2 regions of the Streptococcus sp. Marseille-Q7087 genome follow, and region 2 is predicted to be linked to the other one. Evidence: predicted binding sites of a transcription regulator. Region 2 holds the regulator's gene; the other holds the start of a gene.
What was found. Region 2 encodes CtsR, which represses protease genes until heat stress. Its sites were predicted from a motif close to TTGGTCAAAAAAGGTCAAANA; they were not measured.

Region 1 (9,748 bases), 400 kb from region 2:
GTGCTGGCGTTTCTCGTGCAGCCTTTTATCGAAACTATGATTCAAAAGAAGAGATTTTAGAAAGTGTCTTTAAACGTAGCGTCCATAACATCATGGAGCAACTAAGTCATTACGATGTCAAGACGGATCTCTATCTAGTTTGGGTTCATCTTTTCCGAGAAGCCAAGAAAGAAGCCAAGGTTATTCAGCTTGCCCTGGACTATCACCTGGAAAAAATCTTTGTTCAAGCTATGCAGGAATTTTTGGAAAAATATTATGGAAAATCAAAGGGTGTTAGCAGTTATCTGCATTCTTTTTGGAGTTCTGCTATCGTATCCGTTTTGCTAAAATGGATCAAGGATGGAATGAAGGTTCCTGCTGAGAAAATTGCCGATTTACGCTTGCCATTTTTCAAAAAATAAGTTAAGAGGAGAAAAACTATGACAGAAAAAAGACTGGCTTGGGATGAGTATTTCGCTGCTCAAGCTCTATTGATTGCCAATCGCTCAACCTGTAAACGTGCCAAGGTAGGAGCCGTTTTAGTTAAGGATAACAAGGTTGTTTCAACAGGCTATAATGGCTCTGTATCAGGAACAGAACATTGTATTGACCACGACTGTCTGGTGATTGAGGGCCACTGTGTCCGCACTCTTCATGCAGAGGTAAATGCTATTTTACAAGGGGCAGAGCGTGGCGTTCCAAAAGGCTTTACAGCCTACGTTACTCATTTCCCATGTCTCAACTGTACCAAGCAACTCCTTCAAGTAGGTTGTGAGCGTGTTGTTTATATCAACCAATACCGTATGGATGACTATGCCCAACATCTTTATCGCGAAAAAGGGACAGAGTTAACCCATTTACCACTTGAAACAGTACAAGCAGCTCTCCAAGAGGCTCACCTAATCTAGAAATTATAAAAAATAAATTGTTTAGAAAGCTTTTTAAGCCATTTTTTGATATAATAAGAAGAATAAATTGAAAGAAGGAATTCTTAAAATGGGAAAACTTGAAGTTATTAATCATCCATTGATTCAACACAAATTGTCAATCTTGCGTCGTACTGACACTTCTACAAAAGCTTTTCGTGAGTTAGTTAACGAGATTGCAATGTTGATGGGATATGAAGTACTTCGTGATCTTCCACTTGAAGACGTTGAAATCGAAACACCTATCACAAAAACAGTTCAAAAACAATTGGCTGGTAAAAAATTAGCGATTGTTCCAATCTTGCGTGCAGGTATTGGGATGGTTGATGGATTGTTGAGCTTGGTTCCAGCAGCAAAAGTAGGACATATCGGTATGTATCGTGATGAAGAAACCCTTCAACCAGTGGAATACTTAGTAAAATTACCTGAAGATATCGACCAACGTCAAATCTTTGTGGTTGACCCTATGCTTGCAACTGGTGGTTCAGCAATCTTAGCTGTTGATTCCCTTAAAAAACGTGGGGCTTCAAACATCAAGTTTGTCTGCCTTGTATCTGCTCCTGAAGGGGTTAAAGCTCTCCAAGAAGCTCACCCAGATGTAGAAATCTTTACTGCAGCTTTAGATGAACGTTTGAACGAACATGGTTATATTGTTCCAGGTCTTGGTGACGCAGGAGACCGCTTGTTCGGTACAAAATAAGATTCTAAGCATACACTAAAACTGTTCATTGGTTTTAGTTTCGAAAGGAGGTTGAATTTTTGTGTCTGTCTTTAGAATGGAGCAAAAATTTGACCTTTTTTGACCAAAGATATATAATAATCTTATTAACAAAGAAATTAGAAATCAAAAGGAGAAATGAATGATTCCTGTAGTTATTGAACAAACAAGTCGTGGAGAACGTTCATATGACATTTACTCACGTCTTCTAAAAGATCGTATCATCATGTTGACTGGACCAGTCGAAGACAATATGGCAAACTCAGTCATCGCCCAATTGCTCTTCTTGGATGCCCAAGATAGTACAAAAGATATTTACCTTTATGTAAATACTCCTGGTGGTTCTGTATCAGCTGGTTTGGCAATTGTTGATACTATGAACTTTATCAAGGCAGATGTTCAAACTATCGTCATGGGTATGGCTGCTTCAATGGGTACAATTATTGCTTCAAGTGGAGCAAAAGGTAAACGTTTCATGCTTCCAAATGCAGAGTACATGATTCACCAACCAATGGGTGGTACAGGTGGTGGTACTCAGCAAACAGATATGGCTATCGCTGCTGAACACTTGCTTAAAACTCGTAAGACTTTGGAGCAAATTCTTGCAGATAATTCTGGTAAATCAGTTGAGCAAATCCATGCAGATGCTGAACGTGATTACTGGATGAGTGCTCAAGAAACACTTGAATATGGTTTCATTGATGAAATTATGGCTAATAATTCTTTGAATTAATCTACTAAAGCAAACTCGACTGAGTTTGCTTTTTTTGTTATAATAAGAGGAAGATTACTAGAAGGAAGATGAATTATGTTTCAAAAAGAAAATCGGTCTGGTCTGATTATCTACCTATACTATAATCGTGATGCAAAAAAACTCGCAAATTATGGCGATATTTGTTATCACTCTAAAAAACACCGTTATCTGCAACTTTATGTTCAAACAGAAGAAGTAGAAGACCTGGTAGGTCGTTTAGGTAAAGAGAAATTTATCAAAAAAGTGAGACGATGTCATATCCAAGAATTAGAAACTCCTTTCGTTGGTAACCTCTATAAAAACACCGAAAACGTTATCATTTAAAAAAAGAGATAAAGTTGTTGACAATTTTCTGATAATTCGGTATATTCTTAACATGTAATTTAAATTAAGAAATCAAAAGGAGATAAACATGAAGAAAAAATTCGCATTATCACTTGTAGCTCTTGCAAGTGTAGCTGTTTTAGCAGCCTGTGGAGAAGTGAAGTCAGGAGCTTCAAATACAACTGGTAACCCAATTGATGAAAAAGTTGTAAAAATTGGTTTCAACTTTGAAGAAACTGGAGCTGTAGCGTCTTACGGTTCATCTGAGCAAAAAGGTGCTCAACTTGCGGTTGATGAAATCAACGCAGCAGGTGGTATCGACGGAAAACAAATCGAAGTAGTAGATAAAGATAACAAATCTGAAACTGCTGAAGCTGCTTCTGTTTCAACAAACCTTGTTACTCAATCTAAAGTTGCTGCAATCGTAGGACCTGCGACTTCAGGTGCAACTGCAGCAGCAGTAGCAAATGCTACACAAGCTGGAGTTCCATTGATTTCTCCAAGTGCTACTCAAGATGGTTTGACTAAGGGACAAGATTTCCTTTTCATCGGAACCTTCCAAGATAGCTTCCAAGGGAAAATCATTTCTAACTATGTTTCAAATAAATTGAACGCTAAGAAGGTTGTCTTGTATACAGATAACTCAAGTGACTACGCTAAAGGAATTGCAAAATCATTCCGTGATTCATTTACAGGTGAAATCGTAGCAGATGAAACATTTGTTTCAGGTGATACAGACTTCCAAGCAGCTTTGACAAAAATCAAAGACAAAGACTTTGACGCTATCGTGTTGCCAGGTTACTACACAGAAGCTGGTAAGATTGTAAACCAAGCTCGTGGTATGGGAATTGATAAACCAATCATCGGTGGTGATGGATTTAACGGTGCAGAATTTGTTCAACAAGCAACTGCTGAACGCGCATCAAATATCTACTTCATCTCAGGATTCTCAACTACTGTTGATGTTTCAGATAAAGCAAAAGCCTTCCTTGAAGCTTACCGTGCAAAATACAACGAAGATCCTTCAACATTTGCAGCTCTTGCTTATGACTCAGTTTACCTTGTAGCTAACGCAGCAAAAGGTGCAAAAACTTCAGTTGATCTCAAGAACAACCTTGCTAAAACACAAAACTTCGAAGGTGTTACAGGTCAAACAAGCTTTGATGCAGACCATAACACTGTGAAAACAGCCTTCATGATGACCATGAATAATGGTAAAGTAGAAGCGGCAGAAGTCGTAAAACCTTAATTTTATAGATATCGTAAATGGGGAATGAGCTTTTACTCACTCCCTGTTTCGGTATTTATAAAGGGATTATTTTTTTATATAAATCCTAAGAAAAATAATTAGAAAGAGTGAACCATATGCTTCAACAACTTGTCAATGGTTTGATCCTGGGTAGTGTTTATGCACTACTAGCACTGGGTTATACCATGGTTTATGGAATTATCAAACTCATTAACTTTGCCCACGGTGATATCTACATGATGGGTGCTTTTATGGGTTATTTCTTGATTAATTCCCTACAATTAAATTTCTTTTTAGCCTTAATTTTGTCCATGATTGGTTCAGCCATTCTCGGTGTTATCATTGAGTTTCTAGCTTATCGCCCACTGCGTCATTCAACTCGTATCTCTGTACTGATTACAGCTATCGGGGTATCCTTCTTATTGGAATACGGAATGGTCTATCTGGTGGGTGCCAATACACGTGCCTTCCCTCAAGCAATCCAAACTGTACGATATGACTTGGGACCAATTAGTCTTACAAATATCCAATTGTTGATTTTGACTGTCTCAATTGTCTTAATGATTCTTTTGCAACTTATCGTACAAAAAACCAAGATGGGGAAAGCTATGCGTGCCGTTTCTGTAGATAGCGATGCTGCTCAGTTGATGGGGATTAACGTGAACCGTACAATCAGCTTTACCTTTGCTTTGGGTTCAGCTTTGGCTGGAGCAGCAGGTGTCTTGATTGCCCTTTATTACAACTCTCTCGAACCATTGATGGGAATGACTCCAGGTATTAAATCTTTCGTTGCTGCCGTTCTTGGTGGTATCGGTATCATCCCTGGTGCAGCTCTTGGAGGTTTTGTAATCGGTCTATTGGAAACTTTTGCAATCGCTTTTGGATTGTCAGATTTCCGTGATGCCATCGTGTATGGAATCTTGCTCTTAATCTTGATTGTTCGTCCAGCTGGTATTCTTGGTAAGAATGTGAAAGAGAAGGTGTAAACAATGAAAGTAAATGTAAAAGCTAATATTCTCTGGATATTCCTTTTGTTGCTTGGATATGGTATGATTAGCCTATTAGTTTCACTTGGTATTTTAAACCTTTTCCATATTCAAATTCTGGAACAAATCGGTATCAATATTATTCTTGCAGTAGGACTTAACCTGATCGTTGGTTTCTCTGGCCAATTTTCACTTGGACATGCTGGATTTATGGCTATCGGTGCTTATGCAGCAGCTATTATTGGATCAAAATCTCCAACTTATGGTGCCTTCTTTGGAGCTATGTTGCTCGGCGCCATTATTGCTGGTTTGGTTGCCCTTATCGTTGGAATTCCAACCCTCCGATTAAAAGGGGACTATCTTGCAGTTGCGACACTTGGGGTTGCTGAGATTATTCGTATCTTAATCGTCAATGGTGGTGATTTAACAAACGGAGCTGCTGGTATCCTTGGTATTCCAAGCTTCACTAATTGGCAAATGGTATATATCTTTGCTGTAATTACAACAATTGCAACGCTTAATTTCCTTCGCAGTCCAATCGGTCGTTTAACCTTGTCTGTTCGTGAAGATGAGATTGCAGCTGAGTCTGTTGGGGTCAATACAACAAAAATCAAAATTATTGCTTTCGTCTTTGGAGCTATGACTGCAAGTATTGCAGGTTCGCTTCAAGCAGGATTTATCGGTTCTGTTGTACCTAAAGATTATAGTTTTATCAACTCTATCAACGTTTTAATTATCGTTGTATTTGGTGGCTTGGGATCCATTACAGGGGCAATTGTTGCTGCGATTGTTCTTGGTATTTTAAACATGCTTCTTCAAGACGTGGCTAGTGTTCGTATGATTATCTATGCTTTGGCCTTGGTACTTGTTATGATTTTCAGACCAGGTGGTCTCCTTGGAACATGGGAATTGAGCCTATCACGTCTCTTTAAAAAAGGTAAGAAGGAGGGACAAAACTAATGGCGTTACTTGAAGTAAAAAATTTAACCAAACACTTTGGTGGTCTGACAGCCGTTGGGGACGTTACTCTTGAATTGAACGAAGGTGAACTTGTTGGTTTGATTGGACCGAATGGAGCGGGCAAAACAACTCTTTTCAACTTACTGACAGGAGTTTATGAACCGAGTGAAGGAACCGTTACTTTGGATGGGCATTTACTAAATGGGAAGCAACCTTATAAAATCGCATCCCTTGGTTTAGGGCGTACCTTCCAAAATATTCGTCTTTTTAAAGACCTAACAGTTTTGGACAATGTTCTCATCGCATTTAGCAATCATCATAAACAACATGTATTTGCTAGTTTCTTGCGCTTGCCAGCTTTCTATAAAAATGAAGAAGAATTGAAAGCCAAAGCTTTAGAATTACTAAAAATCTTTGATTTAGATGGTGATGCTGAAACTTTAGCTAAAAACTTAGCTTATGGTCAACAACGTCGTTTGGAGATTGTTCGTGCTCTTGCCACAGAACCTAAAATCCTTTTCTTGGATGAACCTGCGGCAGGTATGAATCCACAAGAGACTGCAGAATTGACTGAGTTGATTCGTCGTATCAAGGATGAATTCAAGATCACCATCATGCTGATTGAACATGATATGAACTTGGTCATGGAAGTCACTGAACGTATCTATGTTCTCGAGTACGGTCGTTTGATTGCTCATGGAACACCGGATGAAATTAAGAACAACAAACGCGTTATCGAAGCTTATCTTGGAGGTGAAGCCTAATGTCTATGTTAAAAGTTGAAAACCTCTCAGTACACTACGGTATGATTCAAGCTGTACGTGATGTGAGCTTTGAAGTCAATGAAGGAGAAGTTGTTTCTCTTATCGGTGCTAACGGTGCTGGTAAAACAACCATCCTTCGTACTCTATCAGGACTTGTTCGCCCAAGTTCTGGTCGAATTGAATTTTTGGGCCAAGAAATCCAAAAGATGCCTGCTCAAAAGATTGTGGCATCAGGACTTTCTCAAGTGCCAGAAGGACGTCATGTCTTCCCTGGTTTGACAGTTATGGAAAACTTGGAGATGGGAGCCTTTCTTAAGAAGAACCGTGAAGAGAACCAAGCAAATTTGAAGAAAGTCTTTTCACGTTTTCCACGTTTGGAAGAACGTAAAAACCAGGATGCAGCAACCCTATCTGGAGGTGAGCAACAGATGCTTGCTATGGGACGTGCACTTATGTCGACTCCTAAACTCCTTCTTTTGGATGAGCCATCAATGGGGCTTGCACCAATCTTCATTCAAGAAATTTTTGATATCATCCAAGATATTCAAAAACAAGGAACAACCGTTCTTTTGATTGAACAAAATGCTAATAAAGCACTTGCCATCGCAGATCGAGGATATGTACTTGAAACAGGTAAGATTGTTCTTTCAGGAACAGGCAAAGAACTCGCAGCTTCAGACGAAGTCAGAAAAGCATATCTAGGTGGCTAAAACAATCCAGTGAATTGTTTTAGTCAGCGGATAAGGATTGCGTAGTATTCTTCGTATAGTCTGGGAGACTAGTTTAGGTTGCGGATAAGGATTGCGCAAGCAATCCACATTATTCCGGGGGACCTTTTTAGTCGGCGGATAGAGATTGCAAAGCAACCATAGAATCCATATAAGTAAATGATTAAGAGCTCTTAGGTGGAGCTCTTTTTCGTAAAGTTCACCAGATTTTTCTGAATCTTGAAAAAGAGATGAAAGCGTTTGATAGCTTTCCGTAAAAAGTGTATAATAAAACTATAAACATAAAGGAGATTTCCTATGGCAGTTAAAGATTTTATGACTCGTAAGGTCGTTTATATTAGTCCTGATACAACTGTTGCGCATGCAGCAGATTTAATGCGTGAACAAGGCTTGCACCGTCTTCCTGTTATTGAAAATGATAAATTAGTAGGATTGGTGACAGAAGGAACAATTGCTGAAGCTAGTCCATCAAAAGCAACTAGTCTTTCAATCTTTGAGATGAACTACTTGCTTAACAAGACAAAGGTAAAAGATGTCATGATTCGTGATGTTGTTACTGTTTCAGGATATGCAAGCTTGGAAGACGCAACTTATCTCATGCTTAAAAATAAGATTGGTATTTTGCCAGTTGTTGACAATGGACAAGTGTATGGAGTCATTACAGATCGTGATGTATTCAGTGCCTTTCTTGAAATTGCTGGTTATGGTGAAGAGGGAATTCGTGTTCGTTTTATCACTGAAAATGAAGTTGGGGTACTCGGTAAGATAGTTTCTTTAATCGTTGAGGAAAATCTTAATATTTCTCATACTGTTAATATTCCACGTAAAGATGGTAAGATTGTTATCGAAGTCCAAATTGAGGGAAGCATTGACCTTTCTTCATTAAAAAAGAAATTTGAGGATGAAAATATTCTCGTAGATGAAATTACCCAGACTTCTGCAAAGAAACTCTAAAAAGTAAACAATTATTGTTTTATACTTGCGAAAAAAATTTTTTTCTAGTATAATAGTTTATTGTGAGCAAACCTCACTTACCCCATGCAAAGACTTGGGGTCATTAGACCAAAAGGAGGAACATATCAATGGCTAAATACGAAATTCTTTATATCATTCGTCCAAACATTGAAGAAGAAGCGAAAAACGCTTTGGTAGCACGTTTTGACTCTATCTTGACTGACAACGGTGCAACTGTTGTTGAATCAAAAGATTGGGAAAAACGTCGTCTTGCATACGAAATCCAAGATTTCCGTGAAGGACTTTACCACATCGTTAACGTTGAAGCAAACGATGACGCAGCTCTTAAAGAGTTTGACCGTTTGTCAAAAATCAACGCTGACATTCTTCGTCACATGATCGTCAAGCTTGACGCGTAAGAAGGTAGATTATGATTAACAATGTTGTACTTGTAGGGCGTATGGTACGTGACGCTGAGTTGCGTTATACCCCATCAAATGTAGCAGTAGCTACTTTTACTCTTGCAGTAAACCGTACATTCAAGAGTCAAAATGGTGAACGTGAGGCTGATTTTATCAATGTCGTAATGTGGCGCCAACAGGCTGAAAACCTTGCTAACTGGGCTAAAAAAGGCTCACTTATTGGGGTTACAGGCCGTATCCAGACTCGTAGTTACGATAACCAGCAAGGACAACGTGTCTACGTGACTGAAGTCGTAGCTGAAAATTTCCAAATGTTGGAAAGCCGTAGCGTGCGTGAAGGTCAAACTGGTGGAGGTCATTCTGCACCAAGTTCAAGTTATTCAGCACCTACACAATCAGTACCTGACTTTTCACGAGATGAAAATCCATTTGGAAAAACCAATCCTTTGGATATTTCAGACGATGATTTACCATTCTAATGGACAATTAAAACTATAAAGGAGAGAAAAACATGGCTCAACAACGTCGTGGCGGATTCAAACGCCGTAAAAAAGTTGATTACATCGCAGCAAACAAAATTGAATATGTTGATTACAAAGATACTGAGCTTCTTAGCCGTTTCGTTTCAGAACGTGGGAAAATCCTTCCTCGTCGTGTAACAGGAACTTCAGCTAAAAACCAACGTAAAGTAACAACAGCTATCAAACGCGCTCGCGTAATGGCTTTGATGCCTTTCGTAAACGAAGATTAAAGAAAAGACCCGGGTGGGTCTTTTTTTCAGGTCCGGGGGACCTCTTTTTCACGAGCTTGAAAACAAGAGAGCGAGTAAGACCCTTACGGGTCTTTTTTTACGAGATAGTTTTTTTCTGACCTTAGCGTGCTATAATGGTAATAGAAAGAGTAAAGGTTGGTAAGTCAAAGATGAATTGTACGATTAGAAATATGATTAAGTCTGACATTGAATCCTTATCTCATGGATTTATG
Region 2 (9,748 bases):
AAGCGACAAGGAAAAATGGGGACAATTTGATGCTGACCGTTGGAATGCCTTCTACAAATGGGATAAGGAAAATGGAATCCTCAAGGAAGACTTGACTGATAAAGGATTTACCAACGAATTTGTAAAATAATGACAGAAATTAGACTAGAACACGTAAGCTATGCCTACGACAATGAAAAGATTTTAGAGGATATTAACCTGCAAGTGACTTCAGGTGAAGTGGTCTCTATCCTAGGCCCCAGTGGTGTTGGAAAGACCACCCTCTTTAACCTGATTGCTGGGATTTTAGAAGTCCAGTCTGGTAGAATCATTCTTGATGGAGAGGAAAATCCCAAGGGGCGCGTGAGCTATATGCTACAAAAGGATTTACTTTTGGAACATAAGACTGTTCTAGGCAATATCATCCTGCCCCTCTTGATTCAAAAGGTGGATAAGGCGGAAGCCATTGCCCGTGCAGACGAAATCCTTGCTACTTTTCAATTGACAGCCGTCAGGGATAAGTATCCTCATGAGCTTAGTGGAGGGATGCGCCAGCGTGTGGCCTTACTCCGCACTTACCTTTTTGGGCACAAGCTCTTTCTTTTAGATGAGGCCTTTAGTGCCTTGGATGAGATGACTAAGATGGAGCTTCATACCTGGTATCTTGATATTCATAAACAGCTAGGCCTGACGACACTCATTATTACGCATAGTATAGAGGAAGCTCTTAACCTTAGTGATCGGATTTATATCTTGAAAAATCGCCCGGGGCAGATTGTTTCAGAAATTAAACTAGATTGGTCTGAAGACGAGGACAAGGAAGTCCAAAAGATTGCTTACAAACGTCAAATCTTGGCAGAATTAGGCTTAGATAATTAGAAAAATAGGGAGTTGGTGAGGTTGCTACTTTGCCAGCTCTTTTTTATCTATAAATGGGAATTCTGATAGATAAAAAGTGATAAAATTGACCTATGGTGTTATGATGAAAAAGATGAAATTAAAAAACATTTAGACACAGATCTTGAATTTAATGTTAATGGCCGAGGTGCTTGTTTCTTATCTAGCATTTGTGTAGCTGGTTATGATTATGAAGGTCAGAAGTTTGATACAATTGATGAAGCTATGGAAGCTAAAGTTTTTGATGGTAAAAGTTTAGTAGATATATGGGATGAAGTTTTTCTACAAATATCTTAAAATAAAAAATATGGACACATTATTGCAATAGATGATAGAAAGAGCATGAATGATGTTAAATAATGAACTACATAACTACAACAAACAAGACTCATCCGATGAAATAGATGAACTCATTACTTCGGAGTCTAATCTTGAAGGGTACAGTGATTTTTACAAAGATAGTGAAGATTCAAAAGTTTGGTGGATTGATAAAATAGATGTTATAGGAGAGATTCTGTTCAGCTTTGATAAGAAAAAAATTTATAACATTTTTCTCGACTATCCTCACAACATGACTGAAGAAGAGGTTAAAATTTTTGATAGCGAGAATCCTTTCTGGAGAGATTTTTTCTCTCGATGATAGAATATGGACTATAGTAGAAAAAACTGTGAAAAATTCACGCTACAAAAAACTTCGGTATACCATTAATAATACCGAAGTTTTATTTTTCTAGACTTTACGAAATATTTCTTAGATTTGATCATAAATAACATACTTTCAAAGGATTTGAAAGCTAGGTGTAACTTTGTTATTATAACATAAATGTAGAATAGAAAACGGAATAAGGCATAGTTTGCTATCGGTAGCGATTTTTAAAACTCAGTATTTTCAAGGATTAAGCCCTAAAAGTTTGACTTATAGAGTCTTAAATGATAGTATAGTCAAAGATAGTCAAAGTTTGAAAAGGAGGTAGCAAGCTATGAAATTTAAAAATACATCAGACCATATTGAAGCCTATATCAAGGCGATTTTAGAACAATCTGGTATCGTCGAATTGCAACGTAGCCAGCTAGCGGATACCTTTCAAGTCGTACCTAGCCAGATTAATTATGTGATTAAAACTCGTTTTACAGAGAGTAGAGGATATCTAGTTGAGAGTAAGCGTGGTGGTGGGGGCTATATTCGCATAGGTCGAATTGAATTCTCCAACCACCATGATATGCTCCGTGATTTGTTGTATTCAGTGGGTGATGAGGTAAACCAAGTCATCTTTGAAGACGTCTTAAGACTCTTAGTCGAACAAGACTTGTTGACACGCCAAGAGATGAGTCTATTATTAGCTATGGGGACAGACCGAATTCTAGGTGAGGAAGCTAATTATATTCGTGCCAATATGCTTCGCCAGTTGTTGCATGAAGTAGATAGAAAAGGAAAATAAAATTACATGAAATATTCAAAAGCATTAAGAGAATGTATAGATAGCGCCTTTCTGGTAGCGAGTCGCTTTAATGCAGACTACCTAGAGTCTTGGCATTTGCTGATTGCGATGGCCAATCATAGCTACAGTGTTGCTGGAGCAACTTTGAATGAATTCCCGTATGAGATTGATCGTTTAGAGGAAGTTGCTGTTGAATTAACAGAGGCAAACTTTAACCACAAGGAAGATTATCAGGAACTCCCTTTTTCCTATCGCTTAAATGTCTTGATGTTGGAGGCGGAACATGTTGCTTCGGTTGTACATGCCAAAGCATTGGGGACTGAGCACCTTCTCTACGCAATCTTGCATGACGGTAATGCTTTAGCTACTCGCATTTTGGAAAAAGCAGGTTTTTCTTATGAAGACCAGAAGGACCAAATCAAGATTGCTGGACTTCGTCGTAGCCTTGAAGCGCGTGCTGGTTGGACAAAGGAAGATTTGAAGGCTCTACGTCAGCGCCATCGCTCAGTAGCAGATAAGCAAAATTCGATGGCCAATATGATGGGTATGCCTCAAACTCCAAGTGGCGGTTTGGAAGATTACACTCATGACCTCACAGAGCAAGCTCGTTCTGGCAAGTTGGAACCAGTTATTGGTCGTGACCAAGAAATCTCACGGATGATTCAAATCTTGAGTCGTAAGACCAAAAATAATCCAGTTTTAGTTGGAGATGCGGGTGTCGGTAAAACAGCACTGGCACTTGGCCTTGCACAGCGAATTGCTAATGGAGATGTACCAGCTGAAATGGCTAAGATGCGTATTCTAGAGCTTGACTTGATGAATGTGGTTGCAGGGACTCGATTCCGTGGTGACTTTGAAGAACGTATGAACAATATCATCAAAGATATCGAGGAAGATGGTAAGGTTATCCTCTTTATCGATGAGCTTCATACTATTATGGGTTCAGGAAGTGGGATTGACTCGACCTTGGATGCGGCCAATATCCTGAAACCTGCCTTGGCACGTGGAACTCTGAGAACTGTCGGAGCGACTACTCAGGAAGAGTATCAAAAACACATCGAAAAAGACGCAGCCCTTTCTCGTCGCTTTGCAAAAGTGATGATTGAAGAGCCGAGCGTGGCGGACAGTATGGCAATCTTACAAGGATTAAAAGCAACTTATGAGAAGCACCACCATGTCCAAATTACAGACGATGCTGTCGAAACAGCTGTTAAAATGGCGCATCGCTATTTGACAAGCCGTCACTTGCCAGACTCAGCGATTGACCTTTTGGATGAAGCGGCAGCGACAGTTCAAAACAAATCGAAACACGCTAAACAAGATGAGTCAGGTTTAACAGCAGCTGACAAGGCATTAATGGATGGCAAATGGAAGCAAGCAGCGCAACTCATTTCAAAAGAGCAGGAAGCACCTGTTTACAAAGATGTAGTAAAAGAATCTGATATTTTGACAACTTTGAGTCGCTTGTCAGGTATTCCAGTTCAAAAATTGACACAAACGGATGCTAAGAAGTATCTCAATCTTGAAGCTGAACTCCACAAGCGTGTGATTGGGCAAGAACAAGCAGTATCTAGTATCAGTCGTGCTATTCGCCGAAATCAATCGGGAATCCGCAATAACAAACGTCCAATTGGATCCTTTATGTTCTTAGGGCCGACTGGTGTTGGTAAAACTGAGTTGGCCAAGGCCTTGGCAGAAGTTCTCTTTGATGACGAATCTGCCCTTATCCGCTTTGATATGAGTGAGTATATGGAGAAATTCGCAGCTAGCCGTCTCAACGGAGCTCCTCCAGGTTATGTAGGTTACGAAGAAGGTGGAGAGTTGACCGAGAAGGTTCGCAATAAACCGTACTCAGTACTTCTCTTTGACGAAGTAGAAAAGGCGCACCCAGACATCTTTAATGTGCTCTTACAGGTTTTGGATGATGGTGTCTTGACGGACAGTAAGGGTCGCAAGGTTGATTTCTCAAACACCATTATTATCATGACGTCGAACCTTGGTGCGACAGCTCTTCGTGATGACAAGACAGTCGGCTTTGGAGCTAAGGACATTCGTTTTGACCAGGAAAATATGGAAAAACGGATGTTTGAAGAGCTGAAAAAGGCTTATCGTCCAGAGTTTATCAACCGTATTGATGAGAAGGTAGTCTTCCATAGCTTGTCAAGTCAAGATATGCAGGACGTGGTTAAGATTATGGTCAAACCATTGATTGCAAGTTTGGAAGAAAAAGGGATAGACTTGATACTTCAAGCATCTGCTCTTAAACTTCTAGCTCAGAAGGGATATGATCCAGAGATGGGAGCTCGACCGCTTCGTAGAACCCTACAAACTGAAGTAGAAGACAAACTAGCAGAGCTTCTTCTTAAAGGAGAATTGGAAGCTGGCAAGACCCTGAAGATTGGTGTCAAAGCTGGTCAATTAAAATTTGAGATTGCATAAAACAAAAACTAGGATACTTTAGTTCAGGTAGATAGAAACCCTTCATTGCCATCAATGCAGAAAGGAAGTAGAAGATGATGAATCAAACTATTCCAACCGGGATGACAGAAAAAGAGTATTTTGAAGTTCATGCAAGCCAGGAGGAGTTTCTTGAGTGGTATCACCAGCAAGAACTCCCTCAGTATGAAAAGCCAAGTGTGACTGTGGATATGGTAGCCTATTGCTTTGTAGAAGGGAAAATGAAACTCTTTCTGATTCGTCGGAAGGCACATCCTTTCCAAAATTGTTTAGCGCTAGTTGGCGGATTTATGGATAAGGGGGAAGATGCTGCCCATGCTTGTCAGCGTGAAGTGAAAGAAGAAATCAATCTTGAACTTCCCTTAGAAAAGATTGAACAGTTAGTAACAGTATCGACTCCTGCTCGTGATCCCAGAGGTTGGACGGTTACCATTGCCCACTTGGTTTACCTACCGAACCGAGCGATTGACTTGGTCCAGGCAGGAGACGACGCAAAAGAAATCGTTCTTGTAGATGTTGATTTTCACACAGGTAAGTGTTATTTGGATGGAAAAGAACTGGAAGAGAAGGACTTTGCATTTGACCACTTATCCATTATTCAAACATCCATCCAGAAGATTCAAAAAGCTATCGACTATGACCCTCGTTTCCTTTATCTACTAGAGGATGAGTTCACAGTGGATGACGGCCTAGCTCTCATTGAGACTCTATGCCCAGGGAAATCAGATACGAGTGAGAGTTTCTTAGAGAAATATGGAGACAGCTTAGAGGAAGTTGGTTTTAAACGGATTCCTCAGAAGGAAGTCATCACTATTTATCGATTAAAATAAAAAAGAGGTCGGGACAAAATCCCAACCTCTTTTTGTTGTTATTTTTTGTTTAAGAATGTTCATCTTTTTTAGAATTACTCATGGTTCGAATGAAGAAATCTTTGTATTTGTATTTTAAATAATGTTCGTGTAAGTATAGTAGAGACATATATACAATCATGAAGATTGTGGTTAAATAAAATAAATCAAATGTAGTCTGGGCATAGCGACTTGCAGACTGATAAGAGCAGAAAGCACCTAAAATTATCCAAGGAAGATATTTGTAATATTTGCTTGACATAAGTCTACACCTCCAATATCCTATTTCAATTTTATTATAGCCCTTCAAGAAAAAAATGCAAGCGATTACACTTTTAAAATATAGCATTTCAGTAGAAAGAATCTTCTTTTTTTAATTCTTTACGAATAGTAGAGATAGGAGGATTAAAAAGGGACAAGTATAAATAAAAACCATATATAAATAGTTGACAAACAAGCAAGAAAATATTACAATAATATTACAGAAGTGTTGCACAACATTTCGAAAAGATTACAGGAGAAAAATATTATGAAAACAAAAAACTCAATTCGATTGCTAGCAGTTGCCGTATTGGCTTCAACATTGCTCTTGGGAGCATGCGGCAATAAAAAAGAAGAAGCTAAAAATGACAATGCTAATAAGACAACGCAAACGACATCAAGTTCAAAGACAAGCTCTTCTAACAAAGAAAACAAATCTCAAACTTCAACAAGCACCACTACTTCAGAAAAAGCTAAGTCCTCTTCTGATCAGTCAGCTGCTACTGCAAATCAATCGCAAGCAACACCAGCACCAGAAACAAAACAAAACCAAGAATCTTCTGCTAAGCAAACCCCTTCTCAAGCTCCATCCAATCAAGAAGGAACACAAGCAAAATCGAATCAGTCAACTTATGATCCAACAACTGATCGCAAACTTCAAGACAAGCAGGCAGAACATAACAAACGTTATAAAGGTGTCTTGACTATGGTGGACAAAGATTTTTCGGCTGCAGCTGGAAATTGGAAGGGTGCTAATGGTGAAACAATCACTGTTTCATCAGGTGGTCAGTTTACAGTAGAATCTGCCGATGGTAAGAAAGAAAACTATTCTATCCAAAGCTATTCTTATACTCTTGATGATGGGAAATACAATGCTGAAGTAGGTGGTGGAAAAGTCATCCAAATTACAACAGGTGCAGATGGTACGGTATCTAGTGTTGTTTTGATTCAACCATAGAAAGCCGCCTCGCCTCAAATCTTGTCTAGACTTAGATTTATAAAAGAGTAGTTCAACTGTTTTTCACTTAATTTCTCTAATAGAAGTGGTATAATAAATGAATCGAAAGGGAATGAGTGACAAAGCAATGGCGGATAAATTAATTTTACCTCAAAATACACGACTCATGGGAGTATTTCTGGGCTTTATAGGTGGTTCTTTGGATGTGTTTTGTCACATCCAGTACCATAGTTTGGTGGCTACACAGACAGGGAATATTCTCCTACTGATATCAGATTGGCATGACTCAAATGTCATCAATACCATGCTGCGATTCTGCTCCATTATTTTCTTTTCCCTAGGATTTGTTTTTGCCTTACACGTGAAAGAATATCGTAAAACAGCCTATTGGCGAGTTAAGATGCTACTTCCCTTATTTATCGGGACTCTTCTTCTGCCCTTCTTTTCAAGATTTCCCTTACTAGAAGTTCCTTTTATTGCTTTTGGAACAGGAATGATGATGCTAACATTTACGGGTAGTTTGATTGAGGATCATCCCTATGTCATTTTTATGACCTCTGGAAATTACCGAAAGATGTTGACTGCTTTGTATCGCATAACTAGGGGAGAAGGAAATATCCAAGAATATCGTCGTCAAGCCTTGAACTATGGGATTGTTGTAGGGAGTTTCGTAGCGGGGGCAATTAGTTTGGCTGTATCGATGCATTTTCTCCATGAATGGTCGATTTGGATTGTCAGCTTTAATTTATTTTTGATTATGTGCTACTATATTGCTAGAGTGAAGCAACTCGATTTGCAAGATGAAAATATATAAAAAGGCAAGGCTCGTTTTGAGCTTTGCCTTTTTGTGAGATAGAAGATTATGCTTTATCTAATTGCAAGAGTGCTTCAATCTCAGCCAGAGTGCTAGCTTGTGAAATAGCTCCACGGAGTTTAGCAGCTCCAGATGTTCCACGGAGATAGTGAGGAGCTAGTCCACGGAATTCACGGACAGCAACCTTTTCTCCTTTGAGGTCAATCAAGCGTTTCAAGTGTTCATAGGCGATTTTCATTTTATCTTCAAAGGTCAAATCAGGCAGGATTTCTCCTGTTTCAAAGTAATGATTGATTTGGTTGAAGAGGTAAGGATTTCCCATAGCTGCGCGTCCAATCATAACGGCATCAGCACCGACTTCTTCAATACGTTGTTTTGCATCTTGGACAGTGCGGATGTCACCATTGGCGATAAATGGAATTTTTGTAAGAGCTTGGGCAACCTTGTGAAGGGTTTCAAGGTCCGCATGGCCAGTATACATTTGTTCACGGGTACGACCGTGCATGGCAAGGGCAGAAACACCTGCAGCTTCAGCAGCGAGGGCGTTTTCTACTGCTAAGGATGGGTCAGACCAGCCTGTACGCATTTTGACAGTGAGAGGGATATCAAGGACTGATTGAACCTTGTTAATGATAGAATAGATCTTGTCTGGATCCTTGAGCCACATAGCACCAGCCTCGTTTTTTACGATTTTATTAACTGGGCAGCCCATGTTGATATCGACGATATCGGTCTTGGTGTTTTCTTGGATGAATTCTGCTGCGCGTGCTAGGCTATCTTCGTCGCTTCCGAAAAGTTGGATCGAAACTGGGTTTTCTCCTTCATCGATATGAAGCATGTGAAGAGTCTTTTCATTGTTGTATTGGATTCCTTTGTCAGAGACCATTTCCATAACAACGAGTCCAGCTCCGAGCTCTTTTGCAATAGTGCGGAAGGCAGAGTTGGTTACTCCCGCCATAGGTGCTAAAACGGTACGATTGGGAATCTCAACATTACCAATCATAAAAGGTGTATTAAGATTTGTCACGAATGAGTTCCTCCAGGTCGTTTTCATCAAAGTTGTAAGTAGTTTGACAGAACTGACAAGTAATTTCTGCCCCGTGGTCTTCATCCTTCATTTCTTGTAAATCTGAGCTCGGAAGGCTCGCAAGAGCATCCATAAAGCGTTCTTTGCTACAGTCGCATTGGAAACGAATTTCTTCTTCAGACAGACGTTTGTATGGTTCGTCGCCGTAGATAGCTTTGAGAAGGGCTTCGATATGGTCGTCACTCTCTAGCAGTGTTGAAATGGCTGGCATTTCTTGGATACGTTTTTCAAAACGGGCGATTTCTTCTTCCTTGGCATTTGGCAATACTTGGAGCAAAAAGCCACCAGCAACTTCGACCTTGTCGTCTCCATCTAAAAGGACATTAAGCCCTACAGCTGAAGGGGTTTGTTGACTTTCTGTTAAGTAGAAAGCTAGATCTTCGCCAATTTCTCCAGAGATGAGAGGTGTCATGGAATTATATGGATTTCCAGTACCGTAGTCTGTAATCACAAGAAATTGACCATTGCCGACAAAAGGTCCAACGAGGACTTCTCCTGTTGCAGTCTTTTTAATGTCAACTCCAGGGTTTTGAACGTAGCCTTTGACGTTACCCTTGGTATCTGCAACTGTGATAATGGCACCGAGGGAGCTCGTTCCAAGAACCTTGACAGTCAGCTTGGTATTTCCTTTTTCATTGGCTGCGAGAATCTGGCTGGCAATGAGGGTCCGACCAAGTGCTACAGTTGAGCTAGCTTGGGTTTGATGTTTTTCTTGAGAAGTGCGGACAGTTTCAGTGCTGTCTAGTACATAAGCACGAAAAGATCCACTTTCTGATATTGTTTTAATAATTTTATCCATAGCTACTATTTTAGCATAAAAATGCCCAAAGGGGGAGCCGTGTGTTTGCTAGTCTTTTAAATTGCATGATTTAAAATTGTTTTCGCTAGATAACAAAAGGGTGATGTTTTTATTCCTAGCTTGGCTTGTCTTAAAATAAGCTAAAATCAACTTCTAAAAAATGGTAAACAGTTGAAAACAAAGGGAATAAAGTGGTAAAATGAGAACAA

Region 1: the regulator CtsR is predicted to act here: its motif matches at 1,692-1,712, upstream of clpP (ATP-dependent Clp protease proteolytic subunit ClpP).

The regions. Positions count from the first base shown of each region.
Region 1 covers NZ_CBCOPJ010000001.1:544,429-554,176, forward strand. Annotated here, with positions in the region: gene ACWPVF_RS02770 (TetR/AcrR family transcriptional regulator) at 1-401, shown strand, start outside; gene ACWPVF_RS02775 (deoxycytidylate deaminase) at 420-887, shown strand; gene upp (uracil phosphoribosyltransferase) at 976-1,605, shown strand; gene clpP (ATP-dependent Clp protease proteolytic subunit ClpP) at 1,766-2,356, shown strand; gene ACWPVF_RS02790 (YlbG family protein) at 2,432-2,701, shown strand; gene ACWPVF_RS02795 (ABC transporter substrate-binding protein) at 2,790-3,950, shown strand; gene ACWPVF_RS02800 (branched-chain amino acid ABC transporter permease) at 4,067-4,936, shown strand; gene ACWPVF_RS02805 (branched-chain amino acid ABC transporter permease) at 4,940-5,896, shown strand; gene ACWPVF_RS02810 (ABC transporter ATP-binding protein) at 5,896-6,660, shown strand; gene ACWPVF_RS02815 (ABC transporter ATP-binding protein) at 6,660-7,370, shown strand; gene ACWPVF_RS02820 (CBS domain-containing protein) at 7,686-8,342, shown strand; gene rpsF (30S ribosomal protein S6) at 8,471-8,761, shown strand; gene ACWPVF_RS02830 (single-stranded DNA-binding protein) at 8,773-9,243, shown strand; gene rpsR (30S ribosomal protein S18) at 9,276-9,515, shown strand; gene ACWPVF_RS02840 (GNAT family N-acetyltransferase) at 9,686-9,748, shown strand, end outside.
Region 2 covers NZ_CBCOPJ010000001.1:140,487-150,234, forward strand. Annotated here, with positions in the region: gene ACWPVF_RS00785 (ABC transporter substrate-binding protein) at 1-130, shown strand, start outside; gene ACWPVF_RS00790 (ABC transporter ATP-binding protein) at 130-858, shown strand; gene ACWPVF_RS00795 (DUF7675 family protein) at 1,223-1,516, shown strand; gene ACWPVF_RS00800 (CtsR family transcriptional regulator) at 1,857-2,315, shown strand; gene ACWPVF_RS00805 (ATP-dependent Clp protease ATP-binding subunit) at 2,322-4,754, shown strand; gene ACWPVF_RS00810 (NUDIX domain-containing protein) at 4,829-5,602, shown strand; gene ACWPVF_RS00815 (hypothetical protein) at 5,652-5,882, opposite strand; gene ACWPVF_RS00820 (hypothetical protein) at 6,150-6,839, shown strand; gene ACWPVF_RS00825 (YoaK family protein) at 6,967-7,653, shown strand; gene dusB (tRNA dihydrouridine synthase DusB) at 7,700-8,680, opposite strand; gene hslO (Hsp33 family molecular chaperone HslO) at 8,667-9,539, opposite strand.